DNA from 2 places in the Paraburkholderia sp. GAS199 genome. Region 1 is predicted to be linked to the other one. Evidence: riboswitches for the same ligand, from Rfam matches in the RefSeq annotation. Region 1 holds a riboswitch; the other holds the start of a gene.
The links. Region 1 has a riboswitch for glycine ahead of P3T18_RS05115 (FAD-dependent oxidoreductase). Riboswitches for the same ligand answer to the same signal wherever they lie in the genome.
Positions count from the first base shown of each region.

Region 2: it holds a riboswitch for glycine, as region 1 does, so the genes downstream of both, gcvT (glycine cleavage system aminomethyltransferase GcvT) here and P3T18_RS05115 (FAD-dependent oxidoreductase) in region 1, are expected to answer to the same signal.

Region 1 covers NZ_JBNDMM010000001.1:1,164,397-1,174,260, forward strand. Annotated here, with positions in the region: gene P3T18_RS05085 (HAD family hydrolase) at 1-381, opposite strand, end outside; gene P3T18_RS05090 (arylsulfatase) at 478-2,163, opposite strand; gene P3T18_RS05095 (ASCH domain-containing protein) at 2,724-3,203, opposite strand; gene P3T18_RS05100 (IS1182 family transposase) at 3,426-4,877, opposite strand; gene P3T18_RS05105 (GFA family protein) at 5,051-5,515, opposite strand; gene P3T18_RS05110 (hypothetical protein) at 5,736-6,107, opposite strand; partial or broken gene P3T18_RS05115 (FAD-dependent oxidoreductase) at 6,833-7,253, opposite strand; glycine riboswitch at 7,427-7,519, opposite strand; gene P3T18_RS05120 (porin) at 7,678-8,778, opposite strand; gene P3T18_RS05125 (CocE/NonD family hydrolase) at 8,962-9,864, opposite strand, start outside.
Region 2 covers NZ_JBNDMM010000002.1:1,079,287-1,089,150, forward strand. Annotated here, with positions in the region: gene P3T18_RS10875 (thiamine pyrophosphate-binding protein) at 1-337, opposite strand, end outside; gene P3T18_RS10880 (L-serine ammonia-lyase) at 494-1,882, opposite strand; gene P3T18_RS10885 (alginate lyase family protein) at 1,909-3,042, opposite strand; gene gcvP (aminomethyl-transferring glycine dehydrogenase) at 3,183-6,119, opposite strand; gene gcvH (glycine cleavage system protein GcvH) at 6,197-6,577, opposite strand; gene gcvT (glycine cleavage system aminomethyltransferase GcvT) at 6,641-7,759, opposite strand; glycine riboswitch at 7,840-7,998, opposite strand; glycine riboswitch at 8,033-8,133, opposite strand; gene P3T18_RS10905 (hypothetical protein) at 8,282-8,632, opposite strand; gene P3T18_RS10910 (oxidoreductase) at 8,807-9,856, opposite strand.

The sequences.
Region 1 (9,864 bases):
CCACTTCGGGTGTTGGGGCGCGGCCGCCTTCACCTGGTCGATCATGAACAACAGCTGGAACGGCACCGGCTGCTCGCTCCACAGCGTACCGTCGTTATCGAAAACAGCGATGCGGCCCTCGGGCGGCACGTAGGACGCGCTGCCCTCACGCGTGACGTCAGCAATGAATCTGAGAATTGCAGTGCGTGCCGCGCCGTCTTGCCAGGAGGGTAAGACCTGAGTTGCCGGTTCAATGGCGGGGGTCGATTGCGACCCTGCTGATACGCTAGGCGTCGCACCGGGATTCGTGCAAGCGCCTAGCGCCACGCATGCGCAAACCAGCCAGGTCAGCAGGCGGCGCAATGCGCCCGCCAAAAGCACCGGAGACTCAATCGTGCGCATAGCTTTACCAGGTCATCAGCAAGGTGCGCGGCGGATCGCGCTACCGGTTCCGCCCAGGCAGCAACCTCAAGCCACTTGTGCGGAACGTCGGGCCTGTCAGTTTCCTGTTGGCATCGGAATGTTGAAGCCGTTCTTCTGCAGCTCATCACGAATATAGCCAAACCGCTGATACTGCGTCAGCGTGATCGGGCCTGAGTAGCCTTCGCTCTGGAGCTTGCGCGGCGGATACTTGACGTATGTCTTCATCAATTCACTGACAGCAATGTTGAACTTCGGAAGCGTCCAGGTGTGCTCCGTATAGTTGTTCATGAATATGTCGTAGCGTTCCTGCGGGTCCTGGTACAGATCGAACACTTGTGGAACTGTCGCCACGTAACTTTCGGGACCTTTCCAGCCGAGGTTCGTGTCGACCGCGAGGCCTCCTGTGTCCGCGCCTCCGTCGCCACGGAGGTTGAATACGGCCTTGAACTGACCCACTCGAACCGCGCCGGGAGTTAGCTCGTTCTCGGTGAAATAAAACCACGCGTCACGTTTGCTCTTTCCCGTACCGAACAGCACGGGCGACATGTCATAGCTGTCGAAGATGATCGGTTTGCCTTCCCGATCGTTCTTCGGCAGATCGACGACCGCCACGCTGGCGAAGGTGGCCATGCAATCGAGACCGCCCAGAACGTCGTAGTTTCGGCTGTGCGGCTTGATCTTGCCTGGCCACCATGCAATCGCCGGAACGCGTGTGCCGCCTTCACGATCGGTTCCCTTGGTGCCCCGGAACGGCGTGTACCCGGCATCCGGATAGACGTCCTGCCAGGCGCCGTTATCGGTCGTAAAGAAGACCAGCGTGTTCTTGTCGAGACCCTTCTCGCGGAGCTTGTCGAGAATGTGGCCGACACGCGCGTCCAGCTCAACTAGCGAGTCTGCGTATTTGGCTTTCGAGAGCGACTTGCCGATATAGTCGGGGTCGGGCATATTTGGCTGGTGGACTTTCATGAAGTTCACGTTGATGAAGAACGGCTGACCCTTTTGCGCAGCGTCGTCGATATCGTCAAGTGCCGCTTTTTCGATGTACCGGTCAATGAACGGAATGCCGACGACACCCTTCTCGGGCGTGTTCTCATACTCGCCATTCACCTTGAAGTCCTCATGCGCTTTTTCGCCGGCCTTGCCGGAAAGCATGCCTGTCGTCACCTTGATGAACATGTCGCGCGTTTGTTGATCCATATCGGGGAACCACTTTGGATCGGAATACGTATAGGCATTCAGGTGATACAGCCCGACGTATTTCATGTCGTCATAGCCCTGCGCATTCGGAAGAGCATAGTCCGCTTCACCAAGGTGCCACTTACCCGTGAAATAAGTGTTGTAATGCGCGAGCTTCAATACCGATGCGAGGGTCCATTCCGCGTGCGGTAAGCCGCCGCCCTGGCCCTGGAAGGCAACGGTTGTCATGCCGCTGCGATTCGGGTTGCGTCCGGTTTGAAGGGCGGCACGCCCTGGAGTGCAGCTCGGCTGGCCATAGAAGTCAAAAAAAGTCATGCCTTCGTCGGCCATTCTGTCGAGATTCGGTGTCGGAATGCCACGACCTTCGCCTCCGCCATAAACACCCAGATCTCCATAGCCGACGTCATCACCGACTATCAGTACGATGTTTGGTCGCGTTTGCGTCTGCGAGTCTGTCTGCGCCTGTGCAGTTATCGCGAAACTGAGAAGGCCGGCCGCCGCGAGCGCGAACGGTGCATGTGCCAGAGGCCTGGCCAGTCCTGCAATGTGTGCCGCAAGCTGCATGCTCTTTCCCCAAGGTAGCGATTTCTGGACCGAAAGTTTCCATACATCGCACCGATTCTTCTACGGGGAAAATGCTTTGAACATTAGGGCAAGGGGCAATCAAATTGCCCCGAGGGGCAAAACAACGAAGTCAAGCGCCACCACTGCGAACATTCGGTCTCGCGCTGAGAGACCTTTACACCGTTGTAAGCGGTCATTGGTTTCGCTGGACTGACTGTCAGCAACCGGCCGCGTTGAGGCAGCGCCACCGGAAATTCGCTCGCCGGAAACCGGCCATTGAGCAAGGGCGGACCAGACCACGGCTGTTCAAATTGGAGGGCGACCTCGACCGTCGGCTCCTGGCCGCGACGAGGCAGCGCCACCGGCTATTCGCTCGCCGGAAACCGGCCATTGAGTGAGGGCTGACGAGACCATGGTTGTTCAAATTGCACGGTGACCTCGACCGACGGCTCCTGGCCGCGCACGGTCTAACGATCTAGTCGACGTTTCAGGCCCGACTCGCGCTTTATGCAGCGGAGATGATCCACCCGGAAGAGACGTTCCGTGCCGTCTAAGAACAGTCATTCGGTCGGCAGGACGGACGTAAGCGTGTAAAGAACCTCAAAACTTTCGCATACGAGAGGCATTGAATGGTCAACAACCCGACCAATTCGGCTGCACTCAGCCGTGAAGAAGCGCCAATGCTCCGCTCGCCAATATGCCAGCGAAAGATCTCCTTCGCCTTCGCTAGCGGCGAATTCAGCACCGACGCGGTCAAATGGGACGATTTGCACTTCGGTGACTCGTAGAACGACCGCGGGGCTACCATCCCAGTCGAGCACGATTTCCATGTCATTGACCTTTGGAATCGGCTCACCGTCAAAATCCCAAGACCAAGCCAGACTGCATGTGCCACGCTTCACACCAGTAAGAATCAGTGCAATAAGCGATGCAGAAAGAGCTTCCGAATCCCCAAATCCACCAATTCGGACACACCCTTCGGGCAGATGTATACCTTTCTCGGCCAATTCGGCGACTAGCTCTCCTACAGTTTTGCCCATATGCCGACGCCCCTTGGATTACATCCGGTGTATCGAAACCTCACGGGCGTTGATTGTCGACTATTGGTAAGGGCGTGTCGAACGTCTCAAAATGGCCGAGGCCGTGTAAAAACGCGCAGAACGGCCGACCGATCCCCCCCGGCGTGGGCACAGTTGAGTTAGGACGTGACGCAGGCAAATGAGGTGATCGTATTTACTGGCAAACAGCGTCGGCGCGCGCATTCACGCGTCTGCCAGCTTCATCGCTCCCATCGTCTTTGCGAATCCGAGGATCCTGATGACTCGCTTGAGGTTGTATGCCAGCACGTGCAAACTCATTTCAGCGGCGACATGGCCAAGTCCGCGCGTCTGGAAGTGCGTTGTCCCCATCCAGTGCTTTAGTGTGCCGAACACGTGCTCGACCGTGCGCCGTCGCATCGTCATGGCATCGAGTTGGCGATCCAGCCTGGACTGCATCGCCTCAAGCACCGCTTCGTGTTCCCATCGTCGAATACGCCGGTAGTCGGTGGGCGTGCACCTGTTCTTCATCGGGCATTTCGGGCAAGCGCTGCTCCAGTAGGTACGCAGGGCCATCGGAGTTTCGCGCTCGACGGAAGTAAATCGGTAAATCGCCCGTTGTCCCGCTGGACATAGGTATTGGTCGTCTTTGGCGATGTAGATGAAGTCGGCCCGATCGAACCGTCCATCAGCCTTTGCACTGGAGGTTTGTGTTTTTGGCACCAGCGCTGCAATACCAGCGTCATCGCATGCTTTGATTTCCGTGGCGCTGTAGTACCCGCGATCGGCCAGCGCCTTGAGCTTTTTCTTGCCCATCGCTTCGCGCGCGGCTTTGGCCATCGGGCTGAGCTGAGCGCGGTCACTACCGACGTTCGTCACTTCGTGTGTCACGATGAGGTGATGCTTCGTATCAACAGCTACCTGAACGTTGTAGCCCACCACGCCTGTGCCCTTTGCTTGCGACATCATTGAACGTGAGTCGGGATCAGTCAGCGAAACCTGCTTTTCCGGTAAATCCTTCAACAGGTCCGCGGCCCGATCCAGATCGCGCATCTGCTCGCGCAGCGTCTCGATCTTTTCCCGCAGCCGTTCGGTTTTCGCTTCGACCTCTGCGGGTTGCGTGCGATCAGCAGTTTCCAGCGCATCCAGATAGCGCTGGATGCTTTGCTCGATCTGCTCCTGACGCTTTGCGATCTTGTTGGGTGTGAAGTTGTTGTCGCGACTGTTCACCGCCTTGAACTTGCTGCCGTCGATGGCAACGACTGCCTGGGTGAACAGCTTAAGGTCGCGGCATATCACCACGAAGCGGCGGCATACATTGCGAATGCCGGCGCCATTGCTGCGTCTGAACTCCGCAATCGTCTTGAAGTCCGGTGCGAGGCGACCGGTCAGCCACATCAGTTCGACATTACGCTGGCACTCGCGCTCCAGACGTCGGCTCGACTGTACGCGATTGAGATAGCCGTAGATGTAGAGTTTGAGCAGAACGGACGGATGGTAAGACGGTCGGCCCGTGATCGCCGGCGTAGTGCCTTCGAAGCCCATGGAAGCCAGATCGAGCTCGTCGACAAATGCATCGACGATCCGCACGGGATTGTCTTCAGCAATAAAGTCTTCGAGACATTCTGGCAGCAACGTTGTCTGATTGCGGTCTGCACCTTCCACAAATCGCCCCATCTCCGCCTCTCGCGCCACAGGTTGATTCAGTCTAGGAGATCGCGCGAGTTTTTACACGGCCTCGGCCGGGATGAGCCCGAAGACGACTGGATCATGTTGAAACAGGCGGCCGGCTCGCCAAATGGCGACGAGAGATCTGAGCACTGCGCCGTTCGGCGCTAATTCCGGGTTTCTTAGCGCCCGTCGATCTTCCGTTCGCGCCACAAGCGAAGCAATTCATCCTGCTCGCCGACACTTCCTTCAAAACTAGGAGTGCCATCTGGAATCAAAAACCATGGCTGTTTGCTACGGGTGAATATGTGCGCTATCGGGGAAAATTCGCTTTGGTTTTGCAGTGTGCCTGGTCTGAGCATAGCCAGATCGGGCTGATCAACGGGCTCGGCCCAAAGCCGCGTGTCACAGCGCGCGCATGCCTTGCTGCGCCGCTGCCTCCCACGACCAAAGTCAAAGGTCAGCATGATCGGCTCACCTTCTAGGACATGCAAATCGGCTCGACGGACCCACATCACAGGCAGCGCAGCGCCGCCTGTTCTTCGTTGACAGGTGGTGCAATGACAAACATAAAAAGTGAGTGGTTCGTGCCGGAGCTCAAACTCGATCTGACCGCAGAGGCAGCTACCGATGTAGGGTGCGGGCATACAAGGCTCCTAAATGCCGCAGATTGAAAAACGGGAAATTTTGTTAGTTCGGAACGTGCGTGAGCCAGCGAGAATTGTCGACGATCCGCCGACGAATGTCGAACGACCGGTTTCGCCGAACGCGGAAATTCATCGAAAGGGTATGCGCAACGCATTATCTCGGTCGACGAACTTTTGCAGGCGCCCCCAAGTGCCGTTCAACTTTCGCCAAAGCGGCCGCTTAAGCTGCTGTAGCGGGACGAGTTTCGCTTGAGAGAATTAGACCGTCTATTCCACCCAGCGTTGCCACAATTCCAAAGCTTGCGATCGTTGCTTGCTCTAGAAATGCGAACAGCACTGTCACGCAGACCCCGCCCAAGAAAACGGAAATCTGCAAAGTCCGTTCTTCGATTCCAAATAGCTTCCTACCGTGCGGACAACCCCGTTGTAGCAACGGCGCTAATAGCATCCAAAGGAGTGATGCCGGAACATAGCAAGCCACGGCAGAAAAAAACGCGGCTCCTAATATCGGAGCGCGGATCCAAAGAACAGCGATGGCTATCAATCCCAACGCGACATACCAGCCAATGCGCGATGCATATTTGCTTTTCATTTCTAGCTCCGGCCAGACCGACGGCACATTGTTAGCGATTCTGCATTTCCGGTCCAGCGTCGCTTGTTGGCCGAACTGAGACGACCGCCGACGAGATAACCGCCCATGCTGCGCGCAGCATTTCGACGAGCACTTAAAATGTGCGCGTTACTGGCGGCCGGCGTTGGATCAACGCGGGGTTGAGTAATGTTCGTACGATCAAGCGGGCAGGGAGCAGATGAAAGACAGCGCAACCGTTCTGTGCGTGCGGGACGTCCGTATTCTGCTGGTTGCAATGGGGAGGTCAAAATGAGCGCTACCCGGCGTGAGAATTCGTTGAGACGAAGCACTCCATGAAGCGGCACTGCGGGAACTAGAAGAGGCCGCGCTCTTCGCGGATGAGCTAATTTATCTTTTCCAGTCTAGCTGCCTCAACTCGCTGCACCACGTCTTCGTCGCCGGCGTAGCGCTTCACGCAACCGCACAGCTCAGCAACGAAATCGCGAGGCGCAGGTGGCTTACCTCGCGCAAGATAGCGATGCTTTCTGCCAGTGAGCCTACTCGTGGCATCGTGGATTTTCAACACTTTGGCATTCTGGAGCCGAATACTGTAAGACGGACGTCGCCGCAGGTGAACCGAGTGACCGGCTGAGTCGCACTTATCACTCGGTTTCGACATTCATGTGGCCGCGACTTTAGTTACAAGGCTGTTTCCAGCGCGACGGCCAACGTTGGATTTGTGGTGTCTTGTAGATATGCAAAATGCCGCGTCGCTTTAGATCGAAGTCGATGCCTTCGGTCTCGGCTATGGAGAAGAGATGCGCGCGCCGCGATCGCGAGCCGCACCGTTTCAACCGTATTCGCTTCATAACGCGGAATCTGCCGCAGGAATTCGCCTATCCACGAGTACTTGTGCTACGTGGGCATCGGATTGAGCAGCAACGGGGCGTCGCGCTTGAGCATCCAGCATAGGCCATTCATAACCGTAGCCACGCTGTTCCAGACTTCGGCGTTGCCCGCGGACGTTTGGCCACCATTGGCGAACGAGGTTTCCATCGCCGCATAGCGGCGACCTTCGAATACAGTGACTTGGTGGCCGCGTCGGGCGAGTGCGTGAGCAGTAGTGACGCCGGTAATGCTGGCGCCGATGATGGCGATTCGTGACATGACATTGTCCAGAGCAAGTTGTGAGCATCGCCGGCTTCGGTGTCCGATTGCTTCATCGAATCCGGCGTCGACGCCCCATCTGTCCATGTACCTGAGAGTTTCTTCCCGTGCGCATCATCCCAAGTGAGAGGAATCCCCTTCGGTGGGCGCGCGTGGCGCCGCTCTCCGGATGTTCCCGCAGCACGGTCCTTTTGCCTGAGAGTTTCCGGGGCGGTTGCTCCGTCGGCGTCGTCACAATTTCTGGCGATCTCTCCCGCGCTGCATTGCAGAACGGGTTAAACGATACCGGCTAGACGTTTTCGCCGCAACTGTCTCTGGAGTTGGAATTTGCCAGCAGCACATTCCAACTCGGCAAAAATGTGGTCTCGCGACTCGACACGACGGCAGCGAATGCATCGGTAGTACCTGAGCATTCGCCGGTTGATCAAAACTTATGGCGAATACCCGTGACGGCAATAAATTGCGTGTGAGTACTCGACGGGCCGGACGCGCCCTCGATCTGTGCGACCGCGTTTGTGGCGCGTTGATACAGCAAATCGATGTAGACGTCGGTTGATTTGGACAGGAAGTATTGCAACGCAGCCGTCGTCTGCCAGTAATGCCACGAGTCTACCGCTCCATTCGTCGATACATTCGTATAAGTCTCACCAACCGCCGCGTGCAAGGCGGGCGTGATGCGGTAACGCAGACTCGCTTCAGCGTTCTGATAAGTCTGATACTGGCTCGCAGGTGTCAGCTCGAACCGTGTGTTCGTATACATCAACCCGACGCTCGCATTACCGATGTCGTATAGCCCACCGGCGCCATAAATGCGTTGCTGGCTGATGCCTTTGAGAAACGTGAAGTAGTTATCGGATGGAATCGCGCCGGTTGTGTCGGTGGCCGGATGATCGAGCATCACGTAGGCCGCGCCCAGGTGCCACGGACCATTGGCATACGTCGCGCCGACGCTGTATGAACGGTTCGTCGCGAAATTGCCCGGATTGCCCGACAGCGCGTACATGGTGTTGATCTGCAAACCGTAAAAAACCGGCGTCACGTACTTGATCGAATTGTCGGTGCGAAACGTGTTATTGATATCGTCGACATCGAATGGATGCGTGCCGTACTGCACTGTATCGGTGGCGACTTGCAGCGGCTCCAGCGAATCCTGCGAGGCATTGTATTGACGGCCGAACGTCAACGTACCGTAGCGGTCGCTCGATAATCCGACCCATGCCTGCCGTCCGAAGATGCGCCCATTTGCGCTGGCCGTGCCGTTCATAAGATTGAAGCCGTTCTCGAGACGGAATACCGCACGGTTGCCGCCGCCAAGGTCTTCGCTGCCGAGTAGGCCCCAGCGCGAGCCCTGTTCGCTGCCGGCCGTCGCCTGGTAATTCGACTTGCCGACCTGATTGCTGGTGTAAGTGAAGCCACCGTCGACGATGCCATACAGCGTGACGCTCGACTGTGCATGTGCCGTGCCGGCCGCGAGTCCGATGGCGCCAATGACGAATAGTGTCTTCGGAAGTGTCTGTTTGCGCATGGCGCTGTTTCTCTTGAAGTTAGACCTGCTGTTAAAAATCGGTGTGCGCAACAAACGGAAGGTGTCGTGCCTTTACAGGGCGCTTCCGCGCATTCGCAGAAAACCCGGGCGAAAAGGGGCCCGGACGTCGCGCTGAACGCGACGCCTCAATGACCCGAAACTTGGGGTGTGGCGGAGGGGCTTCTAGCCGGCTTTTCGGCTATCCGCCGGGTTCGGCTGCATGGCTTCGAGCGAAGCCACCGCAACGATCGGCAGTACCACGTGCGACGCTTGACCCGCGCCGAAATGCACGCGATTCACCGCAATGCGTGGCGTGCGAGCCAGCGCGGGCGCCTCGCCGCTATTCTGATTGACGTCGAAGTGCGGAAAATTGCTGCTCGAGACATCGAGACGGATGCGATGGCCGCGCCGGAACAGATTCGCCGTCGCGAACGGTTCGATTTCGATCGCGTAGACGCGGTCTTGTTTGAGGGGGCGCGGCTCGGTCCACGATTCGTGAAAGCGGCAGCGGAAGATGCCGTCGGTCAGATTCATCGCGTAACCATGCGGGTAATCCGCATTCGGCGGATAGACATCGATCAGCTTCGCAGTGAAGTCGGTGTCGGGCGCATCGGACGAAATCCGCAGCTTCACAACAATCGGACCGATTACAGCAACATCTTCTTCGAGCGGCTCCGTCTGAAACACGAGAACATCGGCGCGTGCCGAGAGCGGCATGCCTATGTGCCGCGTGCCGAAGAAGCGCGCGTCCTCGCGCTGGTCGAACGCGCCGCCTTCGAAAACCGGCGCGCCCGAGGTCAGCGCTCCGCCTATCGTCGGCACCGGATTGGATGGATCGAACGAATACGAGGTCGCGGCGGGCGCTGCGTGCAAAGCATCATTCGATGCTGAAAGCGAGCCGTCATCGGCAAGATAGAACGGCGTGAAGCGCGTACCAGGCAACGGCCATTGCGTTGACGTGACCCAGCGTCCGCCGTGCTCCATGCGGCCCTGCGGATTACGCGCCCCACTGCCGCCGCCCATCACGAAGATACGTGCGATGGCATCGCCTGCCCCGTTCGACGCGCCGTCCGGTTGCAGCCAGCG
Region 2 (9,864 bases), on a different contig from region 1:
GAATCATCGGCGTCGAATCCTGGAATGCCGTGTGTACGCCGATCGACGCATGGGTGGCGCCGGGACCGCGCGTGACGATTGCGACGCCGGGACGGCCGGTCAGTTTGCCGACCGCTTCGGCCATGTTGGCCGCGGCCGCTTCGTGACGACACACCACCGTCTGTATGCGGCCGGTTTCGTCGTGCAGCGAATCGAGCACGGCAAGAAAGCTCTCGCCGGGCACACAGAAAACACGTTCGACGCCGTGCGTGAGCAGCGCATCGACGACGAGGCGCGCGCCCGTGGTGGGAGCGGCGGAAGACTCAGCAGCGGTTTCAGATGCAGAAGCGAGCGGCATGGCGATGAAGCCTCCGGACATGACGAAAAGTGCAGGTCAGATACAGTACGTTTCACGCTGCCGCAACCTTGGACCAAGCCGCCGCAGCGCATCGACAGCTTACGCCGGGCACGCGCGCCGTGTCATGTCACAGCGCGGCGCCCGATCGTCGAGCCGTCAGCATTCGACGATATTCACCGCCAGCCCGCCGCGCGACGTTTCCTTGTACTTGGTCTTCATATCCGCGCCGGTCTGCATCATCGTCTTGATGACGGAATCGAGCGACACATAATGCGTGCCGTCGCCACGCAGCGCCATGCGCGCAGCGTTGACGGCCTTGACCGACCCCATCGCATTGCGTTCGATGCAGGGAATCTGCACCATGCCGCCGACCGGATCGCAGGTGAGGCCGAGGTTGTGTTCCATGCCGATCTCGGCGGCGTTCTCGACCTGTCGCGGCGTGCCGCCCATGACGGCGGCAAGCGCGCCGGCCGCCATCGAACACGCCACGCCGACTTCGCCCTGGCAGCCTACTTCTGCGCCCGAGATGGACGCGTTCAACTTGTACAGGATGCCGATGGCGGCGGCGGTCATGAGGAAGTCGATCACGCCTTGCTGGTTCGAACCCGGCATGAAGCGCATGTAGTAATGCAGCACCGCCGGGATGATGCCGGCCGCGCCATTGGTCGGTGCCGTGACCACGCGACCGCCCGCGGCGTTTTCTTCGTTCACCGCGATGGCGTACAGGTTGATCCAGTCGATCATGGAAAGCGGATCGCGCAACGCGCTTTCCGGATTGCCCGATAGCGCGCGATACAACTGCGGCGCGCGGCGTTTCACCTGAAAAGGACCGGGCAGATTGCCGTCGGCGGCAGGATTATTGATGCCGCAACCGCGCGACACGCACGATTGCATCACGTCCCAGATTTTCAGAAGACCCGCGCGCGTTTCTTCTTCGGTGTGCCAGGCGCGTTCGTTTTCCCACATGACCTGCGCGATGCTTTTGCCGGTCGATTCGCATAGCGCCAGCAGTTCGTTGCCGCTGCGAAACGAGTGCGGCAACTGGTCGACGGCGCTCAGCACCTTGGTATTCGGCGCGCCCGCGGTGACCACGAAACCGCCGCCCACCGAGAGATACGTCGCTTCGCGCAGCGTCTTGCCCTGCGCGTCGAACGCGCGCAGCTTCAGGCCATTCGGATGCTCGGCCAGCGCCTGACGATAAAACGAAATGTGTTCCTTCTGCACGAACGGTACGTCGTGCGTGCCGAGCAGCGCGAGCTTGCGCGACACGCGCACGGCTTCGAGCCGCTCGACGATGGTATCGGGGTCGACCGTGTCCGGTGCGTCGCCCATCAGGCCGAGCATGACGCCGCGGTCGGTGCCGTGGCCCTTGCCGGTTGCGCCGAGCGAACCGTACAGATCCACTTTGACCGAAGCCGTGGCGGCGAGCAGTCCGTCGCGTTCAAGCCCTTGAGCGAACATCAGTGCCGCGCGCATCGGACCGACCGTATGCGAACTGGACGGACCGATGCCGATTTTGAAAAGGTCGAACACGCTGACTGCCATTACTGCTCCTGCTGATTGAAGTTGGTTTAGCGCGCCGGCAGCGGCAAACACACGGCGAGCCACGCGGGCGGCGTCGGTGCGAGCTGTAGCGCGGTCGGCGTATAGCGTCCATCGAGACGCGCCGCCAGATGAAACAGTTCCGTCGCGTTCTTCGGGTCCCACTGACCCGAATAGCCGGGCAAACCGGCCTCGCGACGTTGAGCGTCGAACGGCACGCTCGAATGCACGAATTCCTCGTGGGTCTTGCTGCCGTCCGCGTACGGCTTGAGCCAGTTGAGCGCGGCTTGCAGCGAGGCGCCGTTCGCGCCTTTCTCCGGCAACCAGTTGCGGTTGTGGCGGCGCGCGGCAAGCGCCGCCGTGACCAGCGGCTGAAGATCGTAGGTCACGTAATGCAGCGCGTCGCGCTCGCTGAAATCGATGGTCGAACCATCGGGTTCGATGTTGTCCGCCAGATGTTCGTCGAACAGACGCTGCGCCGCGTTGATCATCTTGCGGTTGTCGAGCGTGAACGCGGCCATGGCGATCAGCTTGATGCGATGGCTCTGCCAGTTGTTGCGAAAGTTGCCCTTCAGCGGCCGCGGCTGCGCGTCGATCTGCGCGATATAGCCGTTCGCGAGTTTCGTCAGGAACGCCATCGACGCATTGCGCGTTTTCACGGGCAGCGCGCTCGCGGTCATGTCGTAGGCGAGGATCAGTCCTTCGAAACTCGTTTCGTCGATGGGATTGAAGCTGGGCTGGTAGGTCGTGACCCACGCGTACAACAGGCGATCCACCAGCTTCAGATAACGGTCGTCGCTGGTGGCGCGCCAGGCGAGCGCAGCGTCGCGCAACAGATCGAGATCTTTCTCGGCTTCGATACTTTGATCGCGAATGCCTTCGTGCGGTAACGTGCCTTCGGTATGCAGTTTCGCGAGCGCATGCGGCTGGTCGTTCAGATGCGACTGCACGTTGCTCACGAGCGCCTTCACACCGGGATCGGCGTTGGTGCGCTCGCTGGTTTGCAGCGCCGGTGCGGCGCAAAAATTCATCGCGGCTTGCGCCTCGTGCAGCGGCAGCAGCGCCGCTGCACCAGCCAGTGCGAACGCACAAGCCTGCTGCCACGTTTTTCGGGCGTGTCCCGTTCCGGTCCGGCTTTGCATCAATCGCACCTGTCGCGCCATGCGAAACTCCTCGTTAGGCTGATTCGGTGTGTGATGTTAGCCGTTTGCGGCCATGAGCAACAGAACCGCACAACGCCTGCTTACAACCTTCGAGACGTTGCGCGGCAGAGCCGTGCCGACAGGCGTGCTGACCGCCGTGCTTACTCGTAATCCGCGATAGGCACGCACGAGCAGAACAGGTTGCGGTCGCCGTACACGTTGTCCGCGCGGCCAACCGGCGGCCAGTACTTCTTCGCGATCAGCGTGGGCAGCGGATACGCGGCGGTTTCGCGCGGGTACGCATGCTTCCACTCGTTGGCGATGACCACCGCCGCCGTGTGCGGCGCATGCTTGAGCGGATTGTCTTCGCGGTCCGAGCGGCCTTCTTCGACCGCGCGGATTTCCTCGCGGATCGCGATCATGGCTTCGATGAAACGGTCGAGTTCTTCTTTCGATTCCGATTCGGTCGGCTCGACCATCAAGGTGCCCGGTACCGGGAAGCTCATGGTCGGCGCGTGGAAGCCGTAGTCGGCGAGACGCTTGGCGACGTCGTCGACGGTGATGCCGCTCGTTTCCTTGATCGGACGCAGGTCGAGAATGCACTCGTGCGCGACGAGTCCGCCGGGGCCCGAGTACAGCACGGGGTAATGCGGCGCCAGTTTCTTCGCGACGTAGTTCGCGTTCAGGATCGCGGTTTCGGTAGCGGCGGTGAGGTTCTTCGCGCCCATCATCGCGATGTACATCCACGAGATCGGCAGGATCGACGCGGAGCCGTACGGCGCGCCCGACACTGCACCGATGCCGTTCGGTGCGCGTTCGTAACCCGACGAGATCTGGTTCGGCAGGAACTGCGCGAGATGCGCGCCGACCGCCACCGGACCCACGCCCGGTCCGCCGCCACCGTGCGGAATGCAGAAGGTCTTGTGCAGGTTCAGGTGCGAGACGTCGCCGCCGAACTGACCCGGCGCGCACAGACCGACCATCGCGTTCATGTTCGCGCCGTCCACATAAACCTGGCCGCCGTGCGCATGCACGATTTCGCAGATTTCGCGCACGTTCGCTTCGAACACGCCATGCGTGGACGGATACGTGATCATGATGGCCGCGAGCTTGTCAGCGTGCTGCGCAGCCTTCTTCTTCAGGTCTTCGATATCGACGTTGCCTTGCGCGTCGCATGCCACCACGACCACCTGCATGCCGGCCATCTGCGCCGACGCCGGGTTCGTGCCGTGCGCGGACGCGGGAATCAGGCAGACGTTGCGATGCGCTTCGCCGCGCGACGCGTGGTAAGCGTGGATGATGAGCAGGCCGGCGTACTCGCCTTGCGAGCCCGCGTTCGGTTGCAGCGAAATAGCCGCGTAGCCGGTGGCGGCCACCAGCATTTCTTCGAGCTGGTCGATCATCTCGCGGTAGCCGACGGTTTGCTCGGCCGGTGCGAACGGATGGATCTGACCGAATTCGGGCCACGTGACCGGCAGCATTTCGGACGTCGCGTTCAGCTTCATCGTGCACGAGCCGAGCGGGATCATCGAGCGGTCGAGCGCGAGGTCTTTGTCGGACAGGCTACGCAGGTAGCGCAGCATTTCCGTTTCGGAATGGTGACGGTTGAAGACGTGGTGCGTGAGATACGCGCTGGTGCGTTCCAGCGAGGCGGGCACCGATGCCGTGTCCGACGCGGCGAGCTTTTCGTCGAGCGCATCGATTTGCGGCACGTCGTTCGAACCGGCGGCTTCCGCGAAGACGGCGAGCAGATCGGCCAGATCGCGGCGCGAGGTGGTTTCGTCGATCGACAGACCGACTTGCGTGTCGCTCACGCGGCGCAGGTTGATGCGCTTCGCTTTGGCCGCGTCGTGCAACGCCTGCGTACGCGCGCCGCTGTCGAAGGTGAGCGTATCGAAGAACGTTTCGTTGACTAGCGTGTAGCCGAGTTGCCTCGCGCCTTGCGCGAGCAACGCCGCGATGCGGTTCACGCGCAGCGCGATGGTTTTCAGGCCGTGCGGGCCGTGATACACGGCGTACATGCTGGCCATGATCGCGAGCAGCGCCTGTGCGGTACAGACGTTCGAGGTCGCTTTCTCGCGGCGAATGTGCTGTTCGCGCGTTTGCAGTGCGAGTCGCAATGCGGAATTGCCTTGTGCGTCGACGGTCACGCCGACGAGCCGGCCCGGCATCTGACGCTTGAACTCGTCGCGCACGGCGAGATAGGCGGCGTGCGGGCCGCCGAAGCCGACCGGTACGCCGAAACGCTGCGTATTGCCGACCGCCACGTCCGCGCCCCATTCGCCCGGCGGCGTGAGGACGGTCAGTGCGAGCAGGTCGGCGGCGACCACCACGTGGCCGCCCGCTGCGTGGATCGCGTCGGCCAGCGCGCGGTAGTCGCGCACGTCGCCGTTGACGCCCGGATACTGCAGCAGCACGCCGAATGCGTTGGCATGGGCGGCGTCCGCAGCCGGGCCGACTTTCACTTCGATGCCGACCGGCGTGGCGCGCGTCTTCACCACTTCGATGGTTTGCGGCAGCACGTCGTCGGCGACGTAGAAGATGTTCGACTTCGGCTTGCCGACGCGCTGCAGCAGCGTCATGGCTTCCGCGGCGGCGGTGGCTTCGTCGAGCAGCGAGGCGTTGGAAATCGCCAGACCGGTGAGGTCGACGATCATCTGCTGGAAGTTCAGCAGCGCTTCCAGACGACCCTGCGAAATTTCAGGCTGATACGGCGTGTAGGCCGTGTACCACGCCGGATTTTCCAGCACGTTGCGCAGGATGACCGTGGGCGTGTGGGCGTTGTAGTAGCCCTGGCCGATGTACGAGCGGAACACCTGGTTCTTGTCCGCGAGTTCGCGCAGCGCGGCGAGCGCTTCGGCTTCGCTTTTCGGCTGCGAGAAGGGACCGAGCGGCAAGGCTTCGGTGCGGCGGATCGTCTTCGGAATGACGGCGTCGATCAGCGCGGCGCGCGACGCGAAGCCGAGAGCTTCGAGCATCGCTTGCTGGTCGGCCGAATCCGGGCCGATGTGCCGTTCGGCGAAGGCGTCATGCACTTCGAGCGCGGCGAGCGAGAGAGGAGTGCGGTTCATCAGACGATCCGGGTGTTCGAGCTTCATGAGGTGTTCCTGGCGGTGCGGCGGTCCGTCTGGCGAATCGGACTTGCCGCACCTTGCGGGTTAAACGTAAAGGTGAATCAGGCGTCGATCGACTTCGAGTACGCGTCGGCGTCGATCAGACGCTCCTGCGTGGCGCCTGCTGCCGGCTTGATCTTGAAGAGCCAGCTGTCGTACGGCGTGGTGTTGACTGAATCCGGCGTGTCCGCCACCGCGGTGTTCGCTTCGATGATCTCGCCCGAGACCGGCGCGTAGATGTCGGAAGCGGCTTTCACGGATTCGATCACGGCCACGGTGTCGCCCGCGTTCACGGTCTTGCCCAGTTCCTGGACTTCGAAAAAGACGATGTCGCCGAGCGCTTCCTGCGCGTGGTCGGTGATGCCGACCGTCAGCGTGCCGTCCGCCTCGGTGCGGACCCACTCGTGCGATTCGGTGTATTTCAGATCGGCCGGGATGCTCATCGGATGCTCCTATGCGGTGTGATTCGGTATGAACTTGAAAGGGTGACGCACGCGCCGGTCGGCTTAAACCGCGAGCACTTTGCCGTTGCGTACGAACGGCAGTTTTACCACGCTTGCGGGAACGTTTTTGTCGCGAATCTGGACTTGAACGGTATCGCCCGGCTGCACGCCTTTCGGCACGCGCGCAAAGGCGATGGATTCCTGCATGGTGGGAGAAAACGTACCGCTGGTGATTTCGCCTTCGCCGTGCGGCGTGACGACTTTCTGGTGAGCACGCAGCACGCCTGCCGCCTTGCCGTTTTCCTTCAGGAGGATCAGGCCGACGAACGCGGCTTGCGAACCGTCTGCTTCGAGTTTGCCCTTGCCGACGAAGTCGCGCGGCGAAGTGAGGTCGACCGTCCAGGCGAGGCCGGCGTCGAGCGGCGAGACGTTGTCGTCCATATCCTGGCCGTACAGGTTCATGCCGGCTTCGAGGCGCAGCGTGTCGCGCGCGCCGAGGCCGGCGGGGCGTACGCCCTGAGCCTGCAGCGCGTTCCACAGCGCGATCACGTGATCCGCCGGGACGATGATCTCGAAGCCGTCTTCGCCGGTGTAGCCGGTGCGGGCGACGGTCAGTTCGCCGAACGGCGTGTCCTGAAGGCGGGCCGCGTTGAACGGTTTCAGGCCTTCCGTGGCGGCGCGTGCGGCCGGCACGGTTTGCCAGACTTTTTCGCGTGCGTTCGGACCTTGCACGGCGACGATCGCGTAATCGCGGCGCGGCGTGATGGTGAGGCCGAAGCTGCCCTCGGCGTTGAGCTGGCCGAACCAGGCGATGTCTTTATCGGCGGTACCCGCGTTGACGACCACGCGGAAATGATCTTCGCCGAAGTAATAGACGATCAGGTCGTCGATCACGCCGCCGTTCGGGTTCAGCAGACAGGAGTAGAGCGCGCGGCCCGGCGTTTGCAATTTGGCGACGTTGTTCGCCAGCGCGAATTCGAAGAAAGCGCGCACGCGCTCGCCGGTGAAGTCGACGACGCACATGTGCGAGACGTCGAACATGCCGGCGTCGGTGCGCACGGCGCGGTGTTCGTCGATCTGCGAGCCGTAGTTGACAGGCATGTCCCAGCCGCCGAAATCGACCATGCGAGCGTTGAGCGCACGATGGGTGGCGTTGAGCGGGGTGTGTTTGAGTTCGGTCATGGGGCCTCGGGCATCTCGCGAAACAAAAAAGGCCATGCGACGCTGCGCCTCGCGGCGTGTGCCTGCGAGCGAGTGCGATGCATGACCCCTCTGTCCTCGATACCTGAGAGATTGCGCTGCCGTGCGGGACTGGAATGCAGTCGACACGGTGAAACGCGCGCCCCTTCGGTGGGCAGCTTGCCGGGTTTGCATGATGCGAACCATGCAAACGGCTACTGCCGCTCTCCAGAGTGCGAAAAACCGGTGCCCGAATGTGGCCTGGGCGCGGATTCTTCGACGCGGTCGGTCCTTTTGCCTGAGAGTTTGCGGGTGTGCCCCTTCGGCGGCGCGGCCTACGATTTTCTGCGGCCAGCACGCTCTCCCGACGCGTGCGGCGAATGTACGCGAGGGCCGATGGCTTGTCAAATAAAGGCCCGCGAGCGGCGTGGGGGTTGACGCGGCGGCTGCGCGCCTGTCAAAAAAAAGCGCGGGACGTGATGCCCGCGCTGTGTTTCTACCGCTTCTCGCACGAACTGGAGCGAATTATTCGCCGATGGCGTGAGCCGCGTTATCCAGTTCCTGGTTCAGCACGCGCTGTTCGTCGCCGGACAGGCCGCCGCCGTGTTGCGCGGACATGTCGCGCGCTTCCTGACGGATCACGTCGAGGCGATGATGCAGCGCGCCGCCTTGCGGAGGCGGATAGTAGCCCTGGTTGACGTGGTTATCGATGCGGCGGCTCAGGTTGTCGATACGGCCTTCGACCTGATGCAGACGCTGGTCCGCGATCTGCTGCGGGCTGGGACGCGGTGCCGGTGCGGGTTGCGGCGCCACCACGCAGGCGGCGAGGGAGCTGAGCAAGGCGCACGCGGCAAGCGCGCGAGTGGTTCGATGCATGGACTCTCCGGAAGTCGTTGTCGTTTTGTCGTGCTACTCGGTAGCAACGGTTGGGTTCGGCTTCGCGCTGACCGGACAGCGACCCTTATTTGTAACGTTATGTACTTGTCGGGCGCGCGGGCATTTGTAAGCCGCGCCGCGAAGCGCAGGGTTGCGGCACGGCAAGGCGGCCGATCAGCGAACGCGTTCGAACGGCAGGCGCACGCCTTCGTCCGAGCTGCGCGCGGCCAGTTCGACGATGGTCATCACGTCGACGGCGTCCTGTGCGCTGACGGGAAACTTCACGCCGTTCTGGATCGCGTCGGCGACGGCGATATAGAAGCCGCTGTAGTCGCCGTCGCGGGTCCGCAATTCGCGCTCCACTTCCTTGTCGCCTTCGACCACGCGCAGCAGGCCGGCGGTGTTGCCGGCGCCGAAGCCGTCGTCGCCCGGACGCAGGCCGGCCTTCAGCTGATCTTCCTGCGTGTCGAGCCCGTACTTCACATAGCTGCCGCGCGTGCCGTGGATCGAGAAGCGCGGCGCGACCAGTGCGGTCAGCGCGCTGGCGTGCAGGACCACTTCGAATTCGCCGTATCCCAGCTGGATGTGCACGTAGTCGGGTGCGCCTGCCTGATCGCGATGCGTGCGAACCGTGGCGGAGACGGTTTGCGGCGCGCCGAACAGCGCCAGCGACTGGTCGATCAGATGCGGTCCGAGATCAAGCAGCAGGCCGCCGCCGCGCGACGCTTCCTCGCGCCAACGCTGCCGGACTTCCGGACGGAAGCGGTCGAAGTGCGATTCGTATTGCGTGACGCGTCCCAGCTCACCGCTGGCAAGCAGTTCGCGCACTGTCAGAAAATCGCCGTCCCAGCGACGGTTGTGAAACGGAATGAACAGCTTGCCGCGCGCCAGCGCAATGTTGGCGAGGGTGTGCGCGTCGGCGGCGGTGAGCGTGACGGGTTTGTCGACGACTACGTGCTTGCCGGCTTCCAGCGTGCGGCGCGCGAGGTCGAAGTGCGTGTCGTTGGGCGTGGCGATGACGATGCAGTCGAGTTCGTCGAGTGCGAGCAGCGCGTCGAGATCCGCGACGATTTTGGCGTGCGGATAATCGGCCAGCGCGTGTTCTGGCTTGCTGGTTGCAATGGCCGCGACGTTCGCGCGGCCGCAGTGCTCGATGACCGGTGCGTGAAACGTCGCGCCGGCAAAACCGTAACCCATCAATCCAATCTTCAGCGATGCGGACATGCGTGTCT